4 regions of the Caballeronia sp. Lep1P3 genome follow, and region 4 is predicted to be linked to each of the others. Evidence: riboswitches for the same ligand, from Rfam matches in the RefSeq annotation. Region 4 holds a riboswitch; each other region holds the start of a gene.
What was found. A riboswitch is a leader RNA that binds a small molecule or an ion and turns the genes downstream of it on or off. The one in region 4 is predicted to bind cobalamin.
Positions count from the first base shown of each region.

Region 1: it holds a riboswitch for cobalamin, as region 4 does, so the genes downstream of both, LDZ27_RS18150 (cobalamin biosynthesis protein) here and LDZ27_RS10880 (TonB-dependent receptor domain-containing protein) in region 4, are expected to answer to the same signal.
Region 2: it holds a riboswitch for cobalamin, as region 4 does, so the genes downstream of both, LDZ27_RS18175 (CbtB-domain containing protein) here and LDZ27_RS10880 (TonB-dependent receptor domain-containing protein) in region 4, are expected to answer to the same signal.
Region 3: it holds a riboswitch for cobalamin, as region 4 does, so the genes downstream of both, cobG (precorrin-3B synthase) here and LDZ27_RS10880 (TonB-dependent receptor domain-containing protein) in region 4, are expected to answer to the same signal.

Region 1 is NZ_CP084266.1:783,057-789,027, forward strand. Features, by position in the region: gene cobN (cobaltochelatase subunit CobN) at 1-2,558, opposite strand, end outside; gene cobW (cobalamin biosynthesis protein CobW) at 2,564-3,643, opposite strand; cobalamin riboswitch at 3,768-4,019, opposite strand; cobalamin riboswitch at 4,075-4,323, shown strand; gene LDZ27_RS18150 (cobalamin biosynthesis protein) at 4,416-4,775, shown strand; gene cobO (cob(I)yrinic acid a,c-diamide adenosyltransferase) at 4,792-5,394, shown strand; gene LDZ27_RS18160 (cobyrinate a,c-diamide synthase) at 5,399-5,971, shown strand, end outside.
Region 2 is NZ_CP084266.1:789,161-795,131, forward strand. Features, by position in the region: gene LDZ27_RS18160 (cobyrinate a,c-diamide synthase) at 1-593, shown strand, start outside; gene LDZ27_RS18165 (DUF1289 domain-containing protein) at 590-811, shown strand; gene LDZ27_RS18170 (CbtA family protein) at 779-1,552, opposite strand; gene LDZ27_RS18175 (CbtB-domain containing protein) at 1,562-1,801, opposite strand; cobalamin riboswitch at 1,831-1,994, opposite strand; gene LDZ27_RS18180 (histidine phosphatase family protein) at 2,006-2,566, shown strand; gene LDZ27_RS18185 (DUF1428 domain-containing protein) at 2,613-2,984, shown strand; gene LDZ27_RS18190 (antibiotic biosynthesis monooxygenase) at 3,020-3,334, shown strand; gene LDZ27_RS18195 (hypothetical protein) at 3,397-3,708, opposite strand; gene lhpI (bifunctional Delta(1)-pyrroline-2-carboxylate/Delta(1)-piperideine-2-carboxylate reductase) at 3,795-4,733, opposite strand; gene ppk2 (polyphosphate kinase 2) at 4,945-5,841, shown strand; gene LDZ27_RS18210 (hypothetical protein) at 5,848-5,971, opposite strand, start outside.
Region 3 is NZ_CP084266.1:772,462-778,432, reverse strand. Features, by position in the region: gene LDZ27_RS18120 (precorrin-2 C(20)-methyltransferase) at 1-632, opposite strand, end outside; gene LDZ27_RS18115 (precorrin-8X methylmutase) at 629-1,255, opposite strand; gene cobG (precorrin-3B synthase) at 1,248-2,510, opposite strand; cobalamin riboswitch at 2,581-2,771, opposite strand; gene cbiE (precorrin-6y C5,15-methyltransferase (decarboxylating) subunit CbiE) at 2,856-4,064, shown strand; gene LDZ27_RS18100 (cobalt-precorrin-5B (C(1))-methyltransferase) at 4,085-5,182, shown strand; gene LDZ27_RS18095 (cobalt-precorrin-6A reductase) at 5,191-5,931, shown strand; gene cobM (precorrin-4 C(11)-methyltransferase) at 5,932-5,971, shown strand, end outside.
Region 4 is NZ_CP084265.1:2,318,081-2,324,051, forward strand. Features, by position in the region: gene cobT (nicotinate-nucleotide--dimethylbenzimidazole phosphoribosyltransferase) at 1-93, opposite strand, end outside; gene LDZ27_RS10870 (ABC transporter ATP-binding protein) at 90-869, opposite strand; gene LDZ27_RS10875 (iron ABC transporter permease) at 866-1,888, opposite strand; gene LDZ27_RS10880 (TonB-dependent receptor domain-containing protein) at 1,924-3,798, opposite strand; cobalamin riboswitch at 3,893-4,190, opposite strand; gene LDZ27_RS10885 (ATPase) at 4,421-4,810, shown strand; gene LDZ27_RS10890 (cell division protein ZapA) at 4,807-5,121, shown strand; RNA gene ssrS (6S RNA) at 5,239-5,421, shown strand; gene LDZ27_RS10900 (EVE domain-containing protein) at 5,505-5,963, shown strand.

The DNA of each region.
Region 1 (5,971 bases), on a different replicon from region 4:
GGCAACACATCGGGCCTGCCGCGCGATGGCGAACCGCTCGGTCCAGGCGGCACGAAGCGACCTTCGAGTCCGCGCTTCAACTGCATCGACTCTTGCGGGCCGCATGCGTCGAGGCGCGCAAGAACATCGTTACGCAAGCGCTGCAGCACGAGCGCAGTACGCGGGCCGGGCGTATCCGCATTGCCCGCTATGATCTGCGCTGCAAGCGCTTCGAGCCGCTCGCGCGTGTCGCCATGATGACGCCACGGCCCGTCGATGGCGGCTTCCAGTACTTGCGGGCGCGGGCCGTTCCATGTTGCGGACCAGTCGGCATCGAGCGGATCGAAGGCATCGCCGAGTTCCAGATCACGCGCAAGCGCCGCGATGAGACTCGCGTTCGCACCCTGCCCGTCGCCTGTCGGAAAGCGTCCGAGCGCGAGCAGCGTATCGCGGCGCTGCGCGCCTTGCGGCGATACGCCGAATATGTGAAGCCCGTCGCGTATCTGCGCTTCCTTGAGCTCGCAGAGATATGCATCGGCGCGCGTGAGCAACGCGTCTTCGCCAGCCGCATCGCGCGGCGCGGCGAAGCCGAGTTCTTCGTGCAGCCTGTTTTCGACGATGCTCGCGAGGATCGACTTGCGCAGCAGCTTCGCGCGGCGATGATCGACCATCAATGCTTCGTAGTACTCGTCAACCTGACGCTCCAGATCCTGCAATGGCCCGTAGTTCTCCGCGCGCGTGAGCGGCGGCATCAGATGATCGATGATGACCGCCTGTGCCCGCCGCTTCGCCTGACTGCCCTCGCCCGGATCGTTGACGATGAACGGATAGAGATGCGGCATCGGACCGAGAATGAGATCGGGCCAGCATGAGGCCGATAGCGCGACGCTCTTTCCCGGCAGCCATTCGAGGTTGCCGTGCTTGCCGACATGCACGAGCGCATCGGCATTGAAGCGCTTGCGCAGCCAGATGTAGAACGCGAGATACGAATGCGGCGGCACGAGTTCGGCGTCGTGATAGCTCGCGTAGTCGTTGCGCTCGCGCGAACGCGACGGCTGAATGCCGACGAACACCTGACCACAACGCAAGCCCGCGATCATGAACCGGCCGCGTCTCACCGTTGGGTCTTGCTCGGGCGCGCCCCATGTTTTTTCGAGCGCGGCGCGCGCGTCCGCAGGCAGCGTTCGATACGCGTCGAGATATTCGTCGAGCGACAGGCTCTGAAGCGCAGGCCGCAGATCGCGCACCACGGGATCGTTCGTCACGCCCTGCGTGAGCGCGGCGATGAGCGCATCGCCATGCGGCGGAATATCGCCTGTCCGATAGCCCTCGCTCGCGAGCATCGACAAGATGCCGACCGCCGATGCGGGCGTGTCGAGTCCCACGCCATTGCCAATGCGCCCTTCGCTTGCCGGATAGTTCGCGAGCACGAGCGCGATGCGCTTGTCCGCGTTGGGCGTATGCCGCAGCGCGCACCAGCGCCGGCTCAGTTGAGCGACGAAGCTCACGCGCTCGGCATCGGCCTGATAGCGCACGACGTCCACCTGCGTATGCACACAGCGATACGCGAGGCCTTTGAAACTCACTGCGCGCGTGATGATGCGGCCATCGACTTCGGGCAACGCGACATGCATCGCGACATCGCGCGAATTGAGGCCGTGATTGTCCTTCTCCCAGTCATCGCGATTACCGCCGCTCAGAATGACTTGCAGCACGGGCGCGTCGCCCGCGACTTCGAATGCCTCGCTTTCGCCGATCACGCCCGCAGCGAACGCCGTCGTGTTCAGCACGAGCGACGCGCGATGCTGGGCGCACAGTCGCTCGACCACTTCGCGGCTCACGCTGTCCTTCAGCGACGAAATCGCGACGGGCAGTGGATTCAGGCCTTCTTTTTCGAGTGATTCGATGATCGCGTCGAACACCGCCGTATTACCGGACTGCAAATGCGCGCGATAAAACAGGACCGCGACGACGGGCGCACCCTCGGTCCAACGCGCGCGCCAGTCGTCGATGACTGCGATCTCGCGCTCGGGGTGATAGATCGCGACGGCAGGAAGCGGGCCTGGCGGTTGCGGCTCGCGTCCGAAGCCGAATGCGCGATGACCGATCGCGCGCAAGAACTCTTCCGCATTGCGCGCGCCGCCTTCGCGCAAATAGCGCGACAGTGCGCGGCAAAACGCGGCATCAACCGTGCTCTTGCTGATGAGATTCGGGTCTTCGGTGAGATCGCCCGAGAACATGGCGAGCAATTGATTCTCGCTTCTTGCAAGCGATACAAGACGTTCGATGCCGTAAGGCCAATACGATTCGCCGCCAAGATGATCGACGATCACGACCTTCGCATGACGCAGCACATCGTCGATATAGAAGTCGACGGACGCTGGCTGACGCAGAAAGGACTGGTTCACGAGCCGCACTTCCGGGAAGCCCGCTTCCAGGCGCGGAAACACGCTTGCAAGCAGCGCGAGCGTGGTGTCGGCGGAACTGAGTATGACAATCGGCGCGCGCGTCTGATCGATTCGTATGACGCCCGCAGCGTCATCGACGAAACGGCCCGGTGTGGTGCGTAGCAGATGCATTGCGCTTAAGCCTGCGCGAGCGCGTTGGCAAGCGCTGCGTCGAATGCGGCCTGCAGCGTTTGCGTATCGAGTCCCTCGCCGATCAGCACGAAGCGGCTTTCTGCCTCGCCTTGGCGCCAACGCCTGTCGAAATAGCTGTCGAAGCGCCGTCCCACGCCCTGCACGACGAGGCGCATGGCCGCGCCCGGCAGCGCGGCGAACCCTTTCACGCGATAGATCGTGTGGTGCTCGACGAGCGTATGCAATGCGGCAATCGCTTGCTCGCGCGATTCGATATGCGCTGCAACGACGACCGAATCGAACTCGTCGTGATGATGATCCGCGTGGCCTTCATCGTCCGCGGAACCGTGATGATCCTGCCGCAAATGAATGGTCTCTTCCGACGCCGATTGCAGGCCGAGCAACGCATGGACGTCGAGCTTGCCCATTTGCGCGGGGACGATCTTCACTTCGGGCGGAATCTCCGGACGCACGAGCGCTTCGACCGATCGCCACGCGTCTTCATTCATCAGGTCCATCTTGTTGACGATGACGAGGTCTGCCGAGGCAAGCTGATCCTCGAATAACTCGTGCAGCGGCGATTCGTGATCCAGATTCGGATCGGCCCTGCGCTGCGCATCGACGGCTTGCGGGTTCGCGGCGAACTGTCCGCTCGCGGCGGCGGGACCATCGACCACGGTGATGACCGCATCGACGGTGAACGCATTCTTGATGGACGGCCAGTTGAACGCCTGCACGAGCGGCTTGGGCAAGGCAAGGCCCGACGTTTCGATGAGGACGTGATCGATGCGCTCGCGCCGTTCGAGCAACTGCTCCATCACCGGATAGAACGCCTCCTGCACCGTGCAGCACAGGCACCCGTTTGCAAGCTCATACAGATTGCGGTCCGACGATGCCGCTTCGTCGTCGCAGCCGATGCCGCAGCCCTTGAGGATTTCGCCATCGATGCCGAGCTCGCCGAACTCGTTGACGATTACAGCGAGACGCAAGCCTTGCGCGTTCGCGAGGATATGACGCATGAGGGTTGTCTTGCCGCTGCCGAGAAAGCCTGTCACCACCGTGACGGGAATCTTGCGGGTTTGCATCGTAGCTCCGTGGCTCATGTATGCGTGCGCCGTGCATCGCGCGATGAGTGAATCGCAAGCGAACGACCGGACTGGAATTGCGCACGACTTAGTGGATCGTGGTCCGTGCCGCCTCCCCGCGGCATCGGGCCCTGCGTAGTTTGGCCGGTATCCGGGCTGGCGACATCATTGCGCGGCCTTCCTGCCGTATGACCGACAGTGGCGCGGTGCGTAATGCGCGGCATTCGATGCGTGAATGCCGCTAGTCGCTTACCGTTGCGGGGGCAGCGCAGGTTGGCGTTCGTCCGTTCGCATGAACACGCGAGACGCTTCCTGCTTCCCGTTTGACTGCGCGCGAAAGACATCGCGCGCGAGCACCAAAACTGCGTGGAAGTCTAGGCTGCGCGTGAACGAGCGTCAAGAAAGCCGATACCGATATAAGGTGCATGTGTTATCTTTTGCCCGCGTCTGGTGCTCGCGCGTTCACACGCAACGCGCAGTTAAACGGGAAACAGGAAGCCGCCTCTTCAGTTCGCGAAGAACGCGCGCCAGCCTGTGCTGTCCCCGCAACGGTACGCGACTGGCGGCACGCATCGTTGCGATGCCGCGCATCGTGCTTCACGCCACTGCCGGTCATCAGGCGGGAAGGCCGCGCGATGAAGTCGCAAGCCCGGATACCGGCCAGCGCAGGGGACGAAACGCAAAGCATGCAACACCGCATGCGTTTCGCCGAACGCCGCGCATCCGCGAGGGACGCATGCACGGCGCCAAGCTTCTCGTTCAGTGCAAATCAATGGAGTCTCATCGCGCGCGGCCGCCTGGACTTGCAGTCGGCATCGGCTGCAAACGCGGCGTGAGCGCCGAAGCGATAGAAACGGCCGTGCACATCGCGCTTCGATCTTCAGGGCTTGCGTTCGCGGATATCGCGTGCGTCGCGAGCATCGACATCAAGCAGGATGAAGCGGGCTTGCGCGCGTTTTGCGAGCGTCATCGCCTGCCCTTGAGTTTCTATGGCGCCGACGACATCGCCCCCACTCTGCTCGATGGCGTATGCGAGCCTTGCGCGCTGCTCGCAAGCGATGGCGGGCGGTTAGCCGTGCGCAAGACGATCGCGGGCGGCGTCACGGTCGCCATTGCAGTGAACGAAGCATGAACGACACGAAAAGCCCATGAAAACCGATACCGAATCGCATCTGCGCATGACGCAGCGTCGCAAGGAAGGCCACGAGAAGAAGCAGGCCGCCGCCGATCACGAGAAGGGCTTGCTGATCGTCAATACGGGCAACGGCAAGGGCAAGACCACAGCCGCGTTCGGCATGGCCGTGCGCGTGCTCGGCCACGGCATGAAGCTCGGCGTCGTGCAGTTCATCAAGGGCGCGCTGCATACGTCCGAACGCGATGTCCTGAGCGCGATGGCGAAGTGCGATTTCGTCACGATGGGCGACGGCTATACGTGGAATACGCAGAACCGCGAAGCCGACATGGCGACCGCGCGCAAGGGCTGGAGCGAAGCGCGTCGCATGATAGAAAGCGGCGCGTATCAGATGGTCGTGCTTGATGAACTCAACACGGTCCTCAAATACGACTATCTGCCGCTAGACGAAGTGCTCGATGTGCTGAAGGCGCGCCCCGCGATGCTGCATGTGGTCGTTACGGGCCGTCATGCGCCGGATGCGCTCGTCGAGTTGGCCGACCTCGTCACCGAGATGCGGCTCGTGAAACATCCCTATCGCGAGCAAGGCGTGAAGGCGCAACGCGGCGTCGAGTTCTGACACGATGCCTGACTGTCCCGCACTTTTCATCGGCGCGAGCGCGTCGCATCAAGGCAAGACGACGGTAACGGCCGCGCTCGCTCGCCATCACACGCGGCAGGGCCGGCGCGTGCGCGTCTTCAAGACCGGGCCGGATTTTCTCGACCCGATGATTCTCGAACGCGCATGCGGATCGCCCGTCTATTCGCTGCATCTTTCGATGGTGGGCCTCGATGCATGCCGCGCGTTGCTTGCAAAGGCCGCGCGCGATGCGGACCGGATCCTGATCGAAGGCGTCATGGGCCTTTTCGATGGCACGCCCAGCAGCGCGGATCTTGCCGCCGCGTTCAACGTGCCCGTGCTCGCCGTGATCGGCGCGCATGGCATGGCGCAAACCTTCGGCGCAGTGGCATTCGGGCTTGCGCGTTATCGCGCGGATGTTCCGTTTCATGGCGTGCTCGCTAATCGCGTTGCCTCGCCGCGTCATGCCGACATGCTCGCGCAAGCCATTCCCGAAGGCATTCGCTATTGCGGACATCTTTCGAATGCAGACGATATGACGCTGCCGGAGCGGCATCTCGGCATCACACAGGCACAG
Region 2 (5,971 bases), on a different replicon from region 4:
TGCATATCGCTATCGCGCGCGATGCCGCGTTCTCGTTCATCTATCCCGCCAACGTCGATTTGCTGAGAACGCTGGGCGCACGCATCAGCACCTTCTCGCCGCTTGCCGATGAACCCGTTCCCGCCGACGCCGACGCGCTCTATCTTCCCGGCGGTTATCCGGAACTGCACGCGGCGACGCTCGCATCGAACGCGCGCACGCGGGCATCGATTGCCATGCATGTCGCGAACGAACGCGTTGTCGTGGCGGAATGCGGAGGCATGCTCTATCTCCTCGATTCGCTCATCGATGTGGAAGGCGTGCGCCATGGCATGCTTGGGATGCTGCCCGGCAACGCATCGATGCAGCGGCGTCTCGCGCGTCTCGCGATGCAGCGGCTCGATTCATCGCACGGCCCGCTCATGGGTCACACGTTCCACTATTCCACGCTGGAAACGACGATGCAGCCGATGCTCATCGCCAGGCACGCGACCACGCATACCGAAGGCGAAGCGCTTTATCGGCAAGGCAAGATCACAGCCACTTATATGCACGCTTACTGGCCGTCGAATCCGGCGGCAGCCGCAGCCCTCTTTCGCGGCGAACCGCTATGACGATCATCGACCTCGCCTTCACCATCGAACGCGCAAAAGCGCAGCAACCTATCGGCTCGCCGTGCACCGGCGTATGCAAGCTCGATCCCGCGCACGGCCTGTGCGCGGGATGCTTCCGAAGCCGCGAAGAGATCAAGCAGTTCCGACAGATGGACGATGCCGCGAAGCTCGCGCTGCTCGATGCATTACCCGGCAGACAAGCCGCGACGTTGCGCTAGCGCGGGCCGCTCGACTTCACGCGCTGCCAGTGCGCCGAACAGAAGCCCGAGCGTCGTCCATACGATCACCTGAATGCCGACTGCCACGACGCGAAATTGCCACAGCAAAGACGCGGAGAAATCGGCGGGCACTTCATCGACGCGCGGCAACGCGATCTGCGCAACCGCTATCAATGCAACATATGAAGCGCCCGCGATGATCGTCGCGTTCCAGTTGCCGTGACGCGCATGCAACCGCCTTTGCAGCCATACGGCGAAGACCGCCGCCGCGACCGAAATCGCCAACATGCCAAAGAACAATGCGGTGCGCGGCCCGATGGTCTCGGGGTTCCCGATGGCGGGCGGATTAGGCGGATATTTGATGAGGGGCACGATGGCGACGCTCACGAAGCCCAACGTCGCGAGCAAGGCCGATGTGCCGCGTGCATGCAATGCGCCAAGCCGCCCATAGGCGAACGCAAAGACGAGTGAGAAGATGCCGCCAAGCGCGGTGCCGAATACCGCGACGCCGGTGAAAAGACCGAGTCCTGCCTGCGTATCGCGGCTCACGAGTTCTTCGTCGCCATCATGATCGTGCGCATTGGCCGCGCTTTTATCATCATCATGCGCGTGTTCGTGCTTTTCCTCGAACGCAATGGCGCGCGCAACGGCCGGCTCACCAAACGTCCTTGCAAAGCCGAATCCGAGCAGGCCCGCGACGAGTCCCGCGATCATGCCGCGTATGAGCAAACTGCGAATCATGGCGCGTCCTCAGTGGCAGGGAAAGCCGAGCAGATGCCGGCCATCGTGGACGAACTCGTGCACGTACATACCCGAGAAGATCGACGTGGCGCCTTGTTCCGCGCCGACGAAATAGATCGCGATCAGCAGAATGAGGCCGATAAACACGGCCCAGGGCAAGACTTCGCGCACCGGAATGGGAACCGGCGCATCGAGCGAAGGCGAAGCGGAAGCAGCGGAATAGACCGGCGCGTGAGAAGAAGCGTTCATTGAATTTCTCCAGGGGAAAAGCGCGTCCCGATAGACGAAGAGCTTGCAGCGGGGTCTGACTCGCGGGCCGTGTCATTGACGACGAACCGCTTACAGTGGCGCGACCGTGCCGGGTTTGCACCGGCTTCCTCGCATTGCAAGCTTGCCATTCTATGATGAATGCCGGCAAAGTACAGCAACGAAATCGCTCTATGCGAGTTTGCTTTGAAATTCATTCTGCTGTGCCACGCCGCCACGCATGCGATGAGAGCCGCGCGCTTTCCTTCTCCCGACGATGCCGTTGCACGCGACGAACGCGCTACGCTCGCGCATCTTCGTGCACGGTGCGATGAACGTGTCATTGCCAGTCCCGCGGCTGCGGCGCGCGCAACGGCCTCATGGATCACGCATTCATTCGACATCGATCCGGCTTTCGGCGACATCGACTACGGGCGCTGGCGCGGGCACTCGATACGCGACATGGCCGAATCGGACCCGCAAGGCGTCGCTGCGTGGCTCTCGAACGTCGATGCAAGGCCGCATGGCGGCGAGAGCATCGCGATGCTGGCGCAACGTGTCACTCAAGCGCTTGCGCGTCTTGCGCGCGAGGCTTCGTGCGAATGTTGCATCGTGGTGACGCATGCGATCGTGCTCAAGGTCGCGCTCGCGCATGTGCGCGGCGAACCACTCGCGTCTATTCGCTCGGTGGATTTCGCACCGTTATCATCGATTACGCTCGACTATGACGCAGTGCGCGAAGGCTGGCGCGTGCAAGAAACTTCATAGGCCGCCGCGCACTCGAACGATTGCAGCTTTCTTAAAGGAGACGCTCATGACGCACTATGTGGACGGTTTCGTGGTACCGGTGCGCTTAGACAGGATCGATGCCTATCGCGCGATGGCCGAGGAAGCGGGAAAAATCTGGCTGGAACATGGCGCGCTGCAGTTCGTGGAAACCATCGCGGATGACGTCAAGCCCGGCCAGCTCACATCGTTTCCGCAAAGCGTGCAATTGCAGGAAGGCGAGACGGTCGCGTTTTCGTGGATACGTTATGAATCGCGCGAAGCTCGCGACACGGTCAACGCAAAGGTCATGAACGACCCGCGTCTGAAGGCCATGATGGAAAAGGAAGAGCCGCCTTTCGACGCCCGGCGCATGTTCTTTGGCGGCTTTGAGACGATCGTCGAACTCGGGCGCGGCTAGGCTTTTTAGCGCTTGCCCAAAAGGAAAATAGCGACATGTATATCGCCATGAATCGTTTCAGAATCGTGCCCGGTGCGGAAGCGGAATTCGAACGCTTGTGGACGAGCCGCGACACGCATCTCAAGGATGTGCCCGGCTTTGTCGAGTTTCACTTGCTAAAGGGGCCAGTCAAGGACGACTACGTCCTCTATTCGAGCCACACAGTCTGGGCGAATCAGGCGGCGTTCGAGGACTGGACGCGTTCGGACGCGTTTCGCGCCGCGCATCGCAATGCAGGCGGCGAGACGCGTCGGCTTTATCTTGGCCACCCCGAATTCGAAGGCTTCGAAGTGATTCAAACGGTGAAATAGCGCGCTTCTTTTACACGCGTATGAAAAAACGCGCTCATCGAAGGACTTTTTTAAGGAGACGATTAAGCCTTCGCTCCGCGCGCCATGCGCTGCAACGTTGAAGAATCGATGGCCGCCGCGCAGATTCGCACCGCTTCCTTGAGCGTGCGCGGCCTTCCCGCGCCGAACTCGCTCTCGAGCATCGCGACGGCGCGCGCGCGCTCGTCGTTGCCTAGCTTCTCTCCCGTCGCCAGTTCCAGAACGGAGATGAAGTAGGCCGCAGGCGGTGCAGTGCGTCCTTGGGCGACATGCGCCCTGTCGCCGGCGCCGCCGTCGTAGGCCTTGCCGCGTACATGGGCCCACGCAGCCCGGTCAGTGTCGTTTCGACTATTCATTGGTCTCTTCATTCGCTGAAATGCTCGAGCGCCGACGCGCAAACGTCATTGAACAAGCATGCAGCAAAGACCGTTCCACGCTGTCATCAAGCTGTCTTTTTGTCCGACAACAAAGCCTTCGCCACGCGACACGCAGCGAGATCCCACGCCGCGCATCCGACCGACTTGAACACGACCGGCCGCCCAGGGCGCTCGCTCGATGCGAGCGCTTCCGCAAGCGGCCGAACCGCGTTCCAGTCGACGCCCGCGAGAATGAAGTCGCCTGCTTCGTGACGCGCGCCTGCGGCATCGTCGACATAAAGCTCGCTTGCGTGAATAGTCGAAGCGGCGATTTCGGCGGCCTCAGCCGTGAATGCGCCCACGCCGATCACGAGCCGCGCGGCGCTTGCCGGCAGCGTATAAACAGGCGTTTTGCTCGTCGTCGCGGCGATCACGACATCGACCGATTCGGGAATGGATGCGCTATGAAGCGGCGCGATGTTAGGCGAGAGACCGGCGTGCTTCGCACAGAATGCGCTTGCGCTGCCTTCACGCGAGCCGAGCACGAAAACGCGCGCATCCGGATACACGCTCGCCAACGCCTCCACATGCGATGCAGCCTGCTTGCCGGTGCCGATGACGAGCACTTCTCGCGGCGGCATCGAAGCGAGCGTGCGAATTGCAAGCATCGATACCGCTGCCGTGCGGCGGCCTGTCACGGTCGGTCCGTCGAGCATGAATTGCGGCACGCCCGTGGCGGCATCGAATGCAGTGACTTGCCCGTGTATCGTCGGCAAGGCGCGCGCACTATTGCCGGGGCAAACGTTGACGAGCTTGTGCATCGCGATATCCTCGGCGGTCGCGGGCATCGACAACATCACGCCGCCCTCGGCAAGCGGCACGACGAGGCGCTCGGGACTGGCGATGCGGCCCGCCGCATAGTCGAGCATCGTCGCAGCGAGCGTGTCGACGAGGCGGTCGTATGGCAGAAGGCGCGCTGTTTGCGCTGCATCGAATGCGGGAATTGCGGCGGAGGTGTCGGTCATCGTTGAATCGCCTCTTTGAGTAAGTGCCGTCGGATGCCATCGGGATGCCATTGAAAAGCCCGATCATTCTAAAGGCGGCAGCCCGCGTGTCATAAAGCGCGCGGCTTTCTACAATCGAACGCATCGGCCGAGTCATATGACTGCAACATGAAATCGTCATAATCGACCGTTCCGTGCCGCGCACAACGACAGCATGCTTACGGAGCACCTCATGACCACGACGGACAAGCAGCGCCGCTTTCACGCCGACCTGATCGACAGCTATGACGAAGAGTTCGAGATGGAGATCGACGACCGCTTTCTCGACGGCGAAGCGGCCTTCTCCGATGAAGAGCGTCAGCTTCGCAAGACCTATTTTCGCGAGCTGTTCCGCCTGCAAGGCGAACTCGTCAAGCTGCAGGACTGGGTGGTGCATACGGGGCACCGCCTCGTCGTGATCTTCGAAGGGCGAGATGCCGCTGGAAAAGGCGGTGCCATCAAGCGCATCACGCAGCGGCTCAATCCGCGCGTTTGTCGCGTGGCCGCTCTGCCGGCACCGAACAATCGCGAGCGCACGCAGTGGTATTTCCAGCGCTATGTATCGCATCTGCCGGCGGGCGGCGAGATCGTGCTATTTGATCGAAGCTGGTATAACCGCGCGGGCGTCGAGCGCGTCATGCACTTCTGTACTGACGAAGAGTATGAAGAATTCTTTCGCTCGGTTCCCGAGTTCGAGAAGATGCTCGTGCGCAGCGGCATTCAGATCATCAAGTACTGGTTCTCCATTACCGACGACGAACAGGAAGTGCGCTTCGAAGCGCGCATCGAAGATCCGCTCAAGCAGTGGAAGCTAAGTCCGATGGACCTGGAGAGCCGCCGGCGCTGGGAAGCGTACACGGCTGCCAAGGAAGTGATGCTGCAGCGCTCGCATATTCCCGAAGCGCCGTGGTGGGTGGTGCAGGCCGTCGACAAGAAACGCGCCCGTTTGAATTGCATTCATCACCTGTTGAGTCAGGTGCCGTATCACGAGGTCGAGCATTCCCCGATCGACTTGCCCGAGCGCGTATTCAATCCGGATTACCTGCGCCAGCCTGTGCCGGAATCGATGTACGTCCCCGAGGTTTACTGAATCGTTTCAGCAGTGACGGCAGGCGATGCGCGTGATCGTCTCGCCGTCATGCTGACGCACCACCGAATGACGCGCGATGAATCGATAAGCATGCTGCGTGCTCTTGAGCAGCATGACAAACACTACCTGC
Region 3 (5,971 bases), on a different replicon from region 4:
ATCGTCGCGCGCTCGACATACAACGCGCGCTTGTCGAGGCCGAGTTCGACGAGCACGCGCCGCACCTTCTCGAAGTTGCGCCCGAGTTTCATGACGACCGCCGCATCGCTTGCTTCGAGTTTGTGGCGGAGTTCTTCTTCGGGAAGCACGCCCGACAGCACGCTCAGGCTCTGATTGCGATAGACGAGCGGCGTGCCGAGCACGGATACGCCGCCGAGCATGGAACATACGCCCGGAACCACGAGCGCATCGAAGCGGCCCGCGAGACGATCGTGCAGATACATGTACGAGCCGTAGAAGAACGGATCGCCTTCGCAAATCACGGCGACATCGCGTCCGGCTTCGAGATGATGCGCGATGGCGAGCGCGGCTTCATCGTAGAACCCGCTGATGATCGTCTCGTAGCAAAGCGGCGGTTCGAGCGCTTCGGTCGTGACGGGATAGACGAGCGGCAGGCGCGTTTGCGCGTCCTCCAGATGCGACTCGATGATGCCGAACGCATTGCCTTTCTTGCCCTTCGCGACGAAGTACGCGACGACGGGCACTGCCTTGAGAAGCCGCAGCGCCTTCACGGTGATGAGTTCGGGGTCGCCCGGACCGACGCCGAGACCGTAGAGCCGGCCGCTCATCATTCGGTCTCCGAAGCAAGTGCGTTCACCGCGGCGGCGGCCATTGCGCTGCCGCCACGCCGGCCTAGCAGCGCGACATAAGGCACGCCGCGGCTATCCGCGGCAAGCATCGCTTTGGATTCCGCCGCGCCGATGAACCCGACAGGAAAGCCGAGAATCAGCGCGGGCCGGGGCGCGCCGGCATCGAGCATGTCGAGCAGATGAAAGAGCGCGGTAGGCGCGTTGCCGATCGCGACGATCGCGCCTTCGAGATGCGGCCGCCACAGTTCGAGCGCGGCGGCCGAGCGCGTGTTGCCCATCGCGCGGGCACGTTCGGGCACGGACGGATCGGCGAGCGTGCAGATCACGCGGTTGTCGGCGGGCAGGCGCGCGCGCGTGATGCCTTCCGCGACCATGCGGGCATCGCACAGTATCGGCGCGCCGGCCGCGAGCGCGTTGCGGCCGACATCGCCTGCGCCGGCAGAGAAGCGCAGATCGTCGACGATATCGACCATGCCGCATGCATGGATCAGTCGTACGGCGAGCTTTTCGAGGTCGCCTGGAATGGCGCGCAAGTCGGCTTCGGTGCGGATCGTCGCGAACGATTCACGATAGATCTGCGCGCCGTCGCGTAGGTAGTCAAGCATCGGCATGGCTCCGGGCGAGCCATTCGGCCGCCTCTTCGATGGATAAATTGCGTGCGGCGATGCGCGCGTCCACATGCAGGTCATAGCGCGCATGCGACACCGCCATCATCGTGACGGGGACCGGATGCGCCGCCGCGCACGAGCGTTCGCACCCGCTCAGGTGCACGTCGACGGGAGCGCGCAGCAGCGTGGCGAGGCGGTGTGCATCGGCTTTGGTATCGGCATGGCTTCTTGCGCAGCCAGTCGAGCCGCTGCACGCGATCATGCGCGCAAGCGGCGCGTTCGCATCGGTGACGAGACCGAGCGCATCGAGACGCTCGATCACATACCGCGTGCGGCTTTCCGCGACATCCGGCAGCAGCACGCCTTGCCACGGCGTCATCACGAGACGGCCTTGCGCGTGCGCGGAGGCGAGATCGGCGAGGGCGTCGAGCGTGGCGGCGTCGAGGCGTCCCAATGGCGGTTGCGCGCCCACATACCATGCGGCGCGGTCGGGCATCGGATGCGCGCCGAAGCGCAACGAGGCATCGGCGGGGGCGCGTCGCCAGTCGCTGCGGACTGCGTCGAATGATAAGGAATCCACAATAAGAGGCAAGCCGATGCGCGCGATCAGCGCCCGCATCCTGTGCTCTTCATTCGATGCGCGAGCAAGAAACGCATGCAGCGCGGACAGCACGAACGCGACCACATCATCGCGCGCGACGCTGCCGAGCGCCGGCGCATCGCCGATGCGATGCGGCACCGTTCCTCCCAGACCGAACGCATAGCGCGATCCGTCGTCCGTTGCGCTCAGCCACACGTCGTGAGGATGATCGAGCATCGCGAGCCGTTCGCCGCCGTCGAGCTGCAGCGCGAATTTGGGCGACAGCGCGTGCAACGCGGGATCCCGCTGCATCGCGCCGACGATGGCGTCGCAAAGCGCGCGCGTAGCGTCGCTTGCGAGCGGACTCAGCATCACGTTGCGCAGATCGTCGCCGCCTTGCGCTTGCGGGCCGAGCCCGGCGTCGAGCGCGATGCCGACGAGCCGCGCGTGCGCGTCGTCGTGGATGCCGCGCAATTGCAGGTTCGCGCGATTCGTAATGTCGATGATGCCGCTGCCGCAGCACATGGCCGCGTGCGCAAGCGCATGCGCCGCGTCCGCGCGAAGCTCGCCGCCCGCGAGACGCAGGCGCGCGAGCCCGCCGTCGCGCGCCTGCACGACGCGCATGAGGCCGGGACAAGCCGATGGCCGCGATGTCGGAAAAGAAGCGTTCAAAAGCGTGACCGGTGCGTTTCGCGCGTGCGCCGACCGGTACACCCCGCCCGGTCGGCGTCGCGCGAATAATGCATTGAGACGTGGAGTCGGCAGGTCTCTTGGCTGGCAGGTCGCCGCCCGCGCCGGCCTTCCCGGTATAAACCAGTCGCAGTGGAGCGCGGACTCGCTGCGTACAATTGCGGGGGCAGCCACAGTTTCGCTGTGTTCCCTGTTAGGCCCTGAGGATCGCTCCCTTCGGGCACCGACGGACCGGGTTATTATGCCCGCTTTTATCGACCATCAGACCGCTTCGCGCATGGGGTTTTCGCATCCGGCGCGCGGCGAAACGCAAGGAGGGCACCGCGCATGTCGACCTGGCTGACCGTGGTAGGCATCGGCGAGGACGGCTGGCATGGCTTGAGCCGCGAGGCGCGGCGCGCGCTCATGCGGGCCGCGTCCATTCACGGCGGCGAGCGTCATCTCGCGTTCCTGCCTGCACGCATCGCTGCACGGCGCATCGCGTGGCCAAGCCCGTTTTCGCTCGATGCCGTGCTTGCCGAGCGCACGAGCGGCGCGCAGGCGTGCGTGCTCGCGAGCGGCGACCCGATGTTCTTCGGCGTCGGCGCGACGCTCGCACGCGAGCTTTCTCCCGACGAGATGCGCGTGATTCCGGCGGCATCGTCGCTGTCGCTCGCGGCGGCGCGGCTGCACTGGGCGTTACAGGATGCGCGATGCGTGTCGCTCGTCGGACGTCCGGTCGCCTCGCTGCTCGCGCATGCCTTTCGCGGCGAGCGTCTTCTCGTGCTGAGCGCGGACGGCGCGACGCCCGCCGCCATCGCCGCGCTTTTGACGGCGCACGGCTTCGGCGCGAGCCGCATGACCGTGTTCGAACATCTGGGCGGCGCGAACGAGCGACGCATCGACGAACGCGCCGATGACTGGCGCGAGCCGCTCGTGGCCGCGCTTAATCTCGTCGCCATCGAATGCCGCACGCATGCGGGGCACGCGGGTCCGCCGCTCACGCCGGGCTTGCCCGACGACATGTACCGGCACGACGGCCAGCTCACCAAGCGCGATGTGCGCGCCATCACGCTCGCGCGCCTTGCGCCGCAGCCCGGCGAACTGCTTTGGGACGTGGGCGCGGGGTGCGGCTCGATCGGCATCGAATGGATGCGCGCGCATCCGTCTTGCCGCGCGATTGCGATCGAAGCGAACGAAACGCGGCAGCGTCTCATCGAACATAATCGCGATGCGCTCGGCGTGCCCGCGCTCAGGCTCGTGAAGGGCGAAGCGCCGGGCGCGCTCGACGGCCTTGCCGCGCCCGATGCCGTGTTCGTCGGCGGCGGCGTGACGGCGGCGGGCGTGCTCGACGCATGCTGGACGCGGCTGCGTCAGGGCGGCCGGCTGATCGCCAATGCCGTCACGCTGCAGGGCGAGGCCGTGCTCGTCGACTGGCACGCACGGCACGGCGGCGAACTGACGCGCATCGCCCTCGCGCATGCGGAGCCGCTCGGCAGCTTCGATACGTGGCGGCAAGCGTTGCCGATCACGCTGCTCGTATCGAGGAAGGGCTGATCGCCCGAATGCTGCGCGCCATGCGTGACGAGACTCCCGAACAATCCGCGCCGCTCAGAAGCGGCTACACCACCGGAAGCTGCGCGACCGCGACGAGCCTCGCCGCCGCGCGCCTGCTGCTGACCGGCGAGGCGAGCGAGCGCGCCGAGATCGCGCTGCCGAAGGGCCAGCGCGTCACGATGAAGCTCGAGTATTGCCGCGTCGTTTCAAGCGCGGGCGACGAAGCCGAAGCCGGCGTCATCAAGGATGCCGGCGACGATCCCGACGTCACGCACGGCGCGCTCGTTTTCGCGCGCGTGCGTTTGTCCGCCGCTGTTGGCGTGCGCTTTCATGCTGGGCCGGGCGTCGGCACGGTCACACGCGCGGGCCTCGCGCTCGCCATCGGCGAGCCGGCCATCAACCCCGTCCCGCGCCAGATGATGACCGCGCATCTCGATGCGCTCGCGGCCAGCGCCGGCTACGCGGGCGGCTTCGACGTGAGTATCGGCGTCGTCAACGGCGCGGCGCTTGCGCAGAAGACGATGAACCCGCGCCTCGGCATCGTCGGCGGCTTGTCGATTCTGGGGACGACGGGCATCGTCAGGCCGTTTTCGTGCTCGGCGTATATCGCGTCGATTCATCAGGGCATCGATGTCGCGCGCGCGAACGGTGTGCGCCATATCGCGGCGTGCACCGGCAATCAGAGCGAAGACGCGATGCGCGCGCGTTACGGGCTGCCGGACATGGCGCTGATCGAAATGGGCGATTTCGCCGGCGCCGTGCTCAAGCATCTGCGGCGCGCGCCCGTCGAAAAGCTGAGTCTGTGCGGCGGGTTCGGCAAGCTCAGCAAGCTCGCGGCGGGGCATATGGATCTGCATAGCCGCACGTCGAGCATCGATTTGCCGCTGCTTGCGCAATGGGCGGCGGAGTCGGGCGCGACGAGCGCGCTTCAGTCGGCGATACGCGCGTCCAACACGAGTCAGGAAGCGCTCAAGCTCGCGCGCGCCGAAGGCATCGCGCTCGGCGATGTCGTCTGCGAACGCGCGCGCCACGTCGCGCTCGACGTCGTGCCGCGCGGCGTCGAAGTCGAAACCTTTGCCATCGACCGGCAAGGCGTGATCGTCGGGAGCGCGGCGTGATGGTCGCCATGAAGCGCGCGCTGCTTCTCGGCGGAACCGGCGATGCGCTCTTCATCGCGCGACGCCTGAAAGCGCCGCACGTCTACAGCATTGCGGGACTCGGCCGCGTGCCGGACGATCTCGCCTGCGCGGTGCGCGTCGGCGGATTCGGCGGCGTGGCGGGGCTTGTCGCTTATTTGCGTGAGCAGGAGATCGCGCTCGTCGTCGATGCGACGCATCCTTATGCCGCGCAAATGAGCCGCCATGCGCGCGATGCCTGCACGCTCGCCGATGTGCCGCTCTGGGCCGTGCGGCGCCGCGCCTGGAATCCGCAGCCGGGCGACGACTGGCGCGAGGCGGCGGATTGGCGCGGCATCGTCGAATGCATTGCGCCGTTTCGCCGGCCGATGTTCACGCTGGGGCGCGAGCCGCTGTCGCATCTGCACGAGATTCCCGCGTTGCAGCACTGGACGATCCGCTGTCTCGACGCGCACGAAGGCAACGCGCGGGCGAGCATCGTCGATGCGCGCGGACCGTTCGACATCGCAGGCGAGCGCGCGTTGTTCGACGCGGCGCGCATCGATGTCGTCGTGAGCAAGAACAGCGGCGGCCGCGCAACGGAGGCGAAGCTCGCGGTCGCGCGCGAACGCGGCTTGCCCGTGGTGATGCTCGCGCGCCCGCCGTTGCCCGCCGCCGACCGCGAATTCAACGACCCCGCGAGCGCGCTCGACGCGTTGCTCGCTTTGAACGAGAGCCGTACTGCAACTTAAATGACTGTCTACTTCATCGGCGCGGGGCCGGGAGACCCCG
Region 4 (5,971 bases):
CTTCGTCTTCATGTCGATGATGCGGCGCAGGTCGGATTCGATGGCGCGGTCGAGCGCGCGGGGCGTCGGAATGGGCATGGCGTTCCCTGTCATAGGCGGTGAATCGAAGGCACGAGCGCTTCATGCGCGCCATCGCGGATCAGCACGAGCGGATAACCGAATGCGGCGCTCGTGCGCTCGGGCGTGAGCACATCCGCGACGGGGCCGCTCGTCGCGCCGCCTTTGCCGTCGAGCAGCAGCGCGTGCGTCGCGAAACGGCGCGCGAGATTCAGGTCGTGGCACGAGAAGACGACGGCGCGTTGCTCGTCGCGCGCGGCTTTGGCGAGCGCAGTCAGACAGTCGATCTGATGATGCAGGTCGAGATGCGCGAGCGGTTCGTCGAGCAGAAGCAGCGGCGCGTTCTGGCACAGCACGGCGGCGAGCGCGACGCGCTGCCGTTCGCCGCCCGATAGCGTCAGCACGTCGCGCGCGGCGAGTGAAGCAAGGCCGAGCGCATCGAGCGCGGCGCGCGCGGCGGCGCGGTCGTCGTCGCTCTCCCAGCCCCAGCCGGTGAGATACGGAAAGCGGTTGAGCAGCACGGTGTCGAGCACGGTCGCGCTGAAGACGTCGTGCGTGCTTTGCGGCATCAGCGCGCGCTCGCGTGCGAGGTCCGGCGCGCGCCACGATGCGAGCGCGCGGTCATCGAGCGTGACCGATCCGGACGCCGGCTTCGCGAGGCCCGCGAGCACGCCGATCAGCGTCGTCTTGCCCGCGCCGTTCGGCCCGGCGATGCACCACGCCTCGCCTGCCGCGATGGTCGCGCTCAAGTCCTGAACGAGCGTGCGTGCGCCTGCGCGCAGCGTGAGGTCGTGAAGGCGCAGGGACGTCATCGCGGCCTTCGCAACAGCATCCAGAGGAACATCGGCACGCCGATCAGCGCCGTCACCACGCCGACCGGCAATTGCGACGGCGCGATCACCGTGCGCGCGGCAAGGTCCGCGCTCATCACGGCGAGCCCGCCCGCGAGCGCGGCGGCCGGCACGAGCATGCGCTGATCGTTGCCGAACGCGAGCCGCAAGAGATGCGGCACCACGAGTCCGACGAAGCCGATGGTTCCCGCCGTCGTCACCGCTGCCGCCGCCGCGAGCGATGCCGCGAGATACACGCGCAGGCGCAATCGCCCGACCGGGACGCCGAGCGCGCGCGCGGTCGCGTCGCCGCGCAAGAGTACGTTCAGTCGCGGCGCGGCCGGCACGATGACGGCGAGCATCACGGCAAGCGCGATCATCGCGGGCCAGGGCGTCGCCGCGCCGTTGAGATCGCCGGTGAGCCAGAAGATCATGCCGCGCAGCCGGTTCTCCGGCGCGACGCTCAGCATCAGCGTGACGAGCGCGCCCCAGCCCGCCGCGATCACCACGCCCGTCAGCAGAAGACGCGGCGATGCGTCCTGCTCGCCGCGCCACAGGTGCGTGCGTGCAAGCCCGAGCACCAGCACGATCGATGCGAACGCGCCCGCGCACGCGGCAAGATCGACGCCCCACCACGGCATCGACGCGAGCATCGCGGCAAGCGCGAAGGCCGCCGCGCCGCCTGACACGCCGAGCACGTAAGGCTCCGCGAGCGGATTGCGCAGCAGCACTTGCAGCAGCGCGCCGGCGGTCGCGAGCAGCGCACCCGACGCGAAGCCCGCGAGCGCGCGCGGCAGACGCAGCGTGAGCACGATGTCATCGGCGATATCGGGCGCGGCCGCATGCGTGTGAAAGAGCGTGTGAAAGAGCGCGTGAAAGACCGCAGCAAGCACGCGCGATGGCGCGAGCGCGACGCTGCCGAGCGCGAGCGATGCGACGAGCATGGCGATCGTCGCAGCGGCGAGCGCGAGCCAGATCAGCGCGGCGCGGCTCGCGGTCATCGCCTTCAGCGGACGGCGCGCGTCAGCGGCTTCGCTCACGACGGATGCCAGCCGAGCGTGACATACGCGCCGCGCCGCGGCGTGTTGTACGAATAAGCGAGTTCATAGTTCCGGTCGAACAGATTGTCGATGCGCGCGCCCACGTACCACGACTTCGTGATGTCGTAGCGCGCCGAGAGATTGACGACGCCATAGCCCGCGAGCGTCGAATCGTAGTCGCTGCGCGCGCCGCTCACGATCCACTCGCCGCCCACGCGCCAGCGCCCGATCGAACGATGCGCGGCGAGCGTCGCGAAACGCCGCGCGCGTCGCGTGAGTTCCTCGTGATTCGTCTCGTCGACGGGATTCTGGAACGTCACGCCCGCACGCACGTCCGTTGCGCCGAGATGCCCCGCCCACGATCCTTCGACGCCCTGCACCTTCGCGCGCCCGACGTTCTGCGCGATATAGAAGCCGCTGCCGTCGGACACGTAGTCGATCAGGTTCGAATAGCGCGTCTGGAACGCGGTCACGCGCAGGACGCCCACTTTGTTCGACGCGTACTGCAACGCGGCTTCGACCGAATGACTGCGCTCCGGCTGAATCGACGGATTGCCGCTGAACGGATAGTAGAGATCGTCGAAGCTCGGCGCGCGGAACGACGCCGCGTAGCTCGCGCTCGCGCGCCAGTGCGCGTCGATGTCGTAGGCGTAGCCCAGATAGTAGCTGGTCGCGCCACCGAAGTCGGAGTACTGGTCGCGGCGCACGTTCGCCTGCACTTCGCTCGGACCGAAGCGCCCCACGTAGCCCGCGAACACCGAGTTCACATGTCTGTCGGGCGCGCTCAACTGATCCGAATCGAGCGATTGATCGAGATGCTCGTAGCCGAAGACGAGCTTGTGCGTATCCGCGAGCCTGAAGTCGTTCTGCCACAGATACTGATGCGTCTCAGAATTGAAGCGGCTCGTATAGACGCCGTTCTGCTCGATGTTCGCGCGGTCCTGTCCTTGCGCGATGGTGAAGTGCGTCGTCCAGCGGTCGGTCAGCTTGCCGTTCGCGAACACCGATGCCGAACGCACGCGGTCATGCGACTTGTTGATGTCGGTCGGTGTGCCGTAGGCATCGTCGAAACTGTCGACGCCGTTCGACTGCAGGAAGCGCACGCCCGCGTCCCACTTGTCGCTAAATTTATGACGCAGCGTCGCGGCGACGCTCTCGTTGAGATAACCGTTCGCGTTCGGATTCGCGCCGGGCGCGAGCGCCGGGTCGATCGCGGAAAAGCCGTCGGTTTTCTCGCGCGATACGTTCAGGCTGAACGTGGTGCGGCCATCGGCATCGAGCGCGCCGTCGACGCCCGCCGATTGCCGCTGCGTGTGATAGCTGCCGTATTCGGTTTCGAAATGAAAGCGCGGCGGATGCGGCTCGCCCTCTTTCGTGAAGATCTGCACGACGCCGCCGATGGCGTTCGATCCATACAGCGCCGACACGTTGCCGTTCACCACTTCGACGCGCCCGATCTGGTCGAGCATCAATTGCGAAAGCTGCGCCGCGCCGAGCGAGACCGATTCGACGCGCACGCCGTCGATGAGCGTAAGCGACTGCGACGACGACGCGCCGCGAATGTACACGCCCGAGTTCGCGCCCGGACCGCCGTTGCGCGTGATCTGCACGCCCGGCGCGAGCGCGATGAGACCGAGCGCATCGTCGGCGCTGCTATCGGCGATATCCTGCTCGTCGAAGAGCGTCGTCTGCGGGATGGCATCGGCGAGCGGCTGTGCGCCGCGCGTCGCGGTCACGACGACGGGCGCGAGGGTTTGAGCGTTGGATTCAGCGCTGGATTGAGCGTGCGCACTCGGCGCAAGAAGCAATGGACAGGCCAAAAGAACGACGCGCGGCGCGCGGCGAATGAGCCCGGACGAAGGCAAGACCATGTGTGAAGCGTTCCCGTTGGAGACTGGCGCGTGCCCCGCTCCCCGCGAGGTCTGTGCGCGACGCGCGCGCCGTGCGTCCGAACGATGTCGAGGCATGGCGCGCTGGACGATTGGCCGGTATCCGGGCTGACGACGCATCGTCCCGCCTTCCCGCGCGACAAGCGCGCAGTGGCATCGACACGTTTCTTGCAGGGCGCCTCGCGTCAAACGATTGCACGCGAGGCCCGCGAAAAAACGCGCATGGGACGACTTGCAACTTGCGTTGCGGTCGCTTACCGTTGCGGGGGCAGCACAGGTTGGCTCATCCCGTTCTGCGGGACTTCGCTTCCTGTTTCCCGTTTGACTGCGCCGCGAGAGACGCGGGCGCGAGCACCAAAAGTGCGGCAAGTGTAGGAGCGCGCGTTTGGGCCGTCAAGAAAGCGCGCATGCGGCGCCCGGGCGCAACGGGCGGCATCGGCGCTTGTCGTTCGTCTCGCATGCCGGTCATCGGCGAGAACCCAATCCGCACACGAATGCATGGCGATGCACGCAAGATCGCGTGCTGTTACGTCTCGAAACGAGACATTTATCGGAAGCGCGTTTGAAGCGCGCTAAAATGCGAGGTCTTTAGAGGACGCAGCACATGCTCAACGAACTCGAATCACTGTCAGGAAATATCGGCCGGCTGATCCAGATCAGCGAGCGCCATCATCAGGCGCGTCTCGCGCTCGAAGCACAAATCGAACAATTGCGCGCCGACTTCGCCAGCGTCCAGGCCGAACTCGTGCAGATGCGTCATGAGCGCGACACGCTGCAAGCCGAACGCGATTCTCTCTCCGCCAAGATCGACGACGCGCAAGTGCGCCTCAACGCGATCCTCGAAAAGCTGCCGCGCGGCAAAGGGCATCAGGCCGAAGGCGACAACCAGCTCGATCTTCTGAACGCCGACGCCGGCGCATCGCGCGAAGCACAGCACGAACACGCGCACGCCGCCGAATTGCACGGCGAGCATCATCACGGAGAGAAGGCATGACGACCACGCAGATCGAAGTATCCATTCTCGGGCAACCGTATCGCCTCGCGTGCTCGCCGCAAACCGAAGGCGCACTGCGCGAAGCGGTCGCGCGCGTCGATGCCGAAATGAACAAGGTGCGCAATGCGAGCAACGTGCGCGGCACGGATCGCATCGCGGTGATGGCCGCGCTTTCGCTGGCGTCCGAATTGCTGAAGCTGCAGGAAAGCGTGCGTCATGGCGAGGCCTTCCCCGCGGAGGAAATTCGCCGCACCATGCACTCGATGAACGAGCAACTCGGCGCGGTCATTGCGCAATATGAAGTGCAGTGACGAGGCGCAGTGACGCTCATGTGTTCGTCTAATCAGCGTCGCGATGTCAATCAAAAAAAGATACCGCGAGATCGCTGTCAAGGGGCTGCACAAGGCCATCGATTGGTGTAGAGTGAGGTCTCCCTGCCCAGTGCGCCAAGGTCATATATTCCTTGAACCAATGTCACATTGGCACGGTTGCGGAACCTTGCAGCACGGGCGCGCGCGTCACTCAGTCTGATGTACCCGAAGTGTTGCTTACCGCGACCAATCTTGAACCCAGGTTCAGGATGCCGGCCTAGCGGCTGTGGCGGGGACCTCATCCATACGGCATCGGTTTTTACCGATGCCGTTTTCATTTGCATTGTCGTCATTTGCATCGTCCTTTCGCACACAAGAAAAGCATGCGCTACTGGCTGATGAAGTCCGAACCGGACGAGGCGAGCATCGATCATCTCGCGCACGCGCCGAAAAAGACATTGCCGTGGACCGGCGTGCGCAACTATCAGGCGCGCAACTTCATGCGCGACCAGATGCAGGCAGGCGACGGCGTGCTCTTCTATCATTCCAGTTGCCCGGAGCCGGGCATCGCGGGTATCGCGAAAGTGTGCTCGGGTGCGTATCCCGATCCCACGCAGTTCGACCCGAAGAGCGCCTACTACGACCCCAAGTCCACGCAGGAAACGCCGCGCTGGTTGCTCGTCGATGTGAGCTTCGTCAAGAAGACGCGGCTCATCCCGCTCGCCGAACTGCGCGAGCATGAAGAACTAGCCGGCATGCGCGTGCTCGCGCGCGGCAACAGGCTGTCGATCACGCCCGTCACCGAAGACGAGTGGCGCTTTATTACCGAACGCCTTCTGTAGGGCCGGAA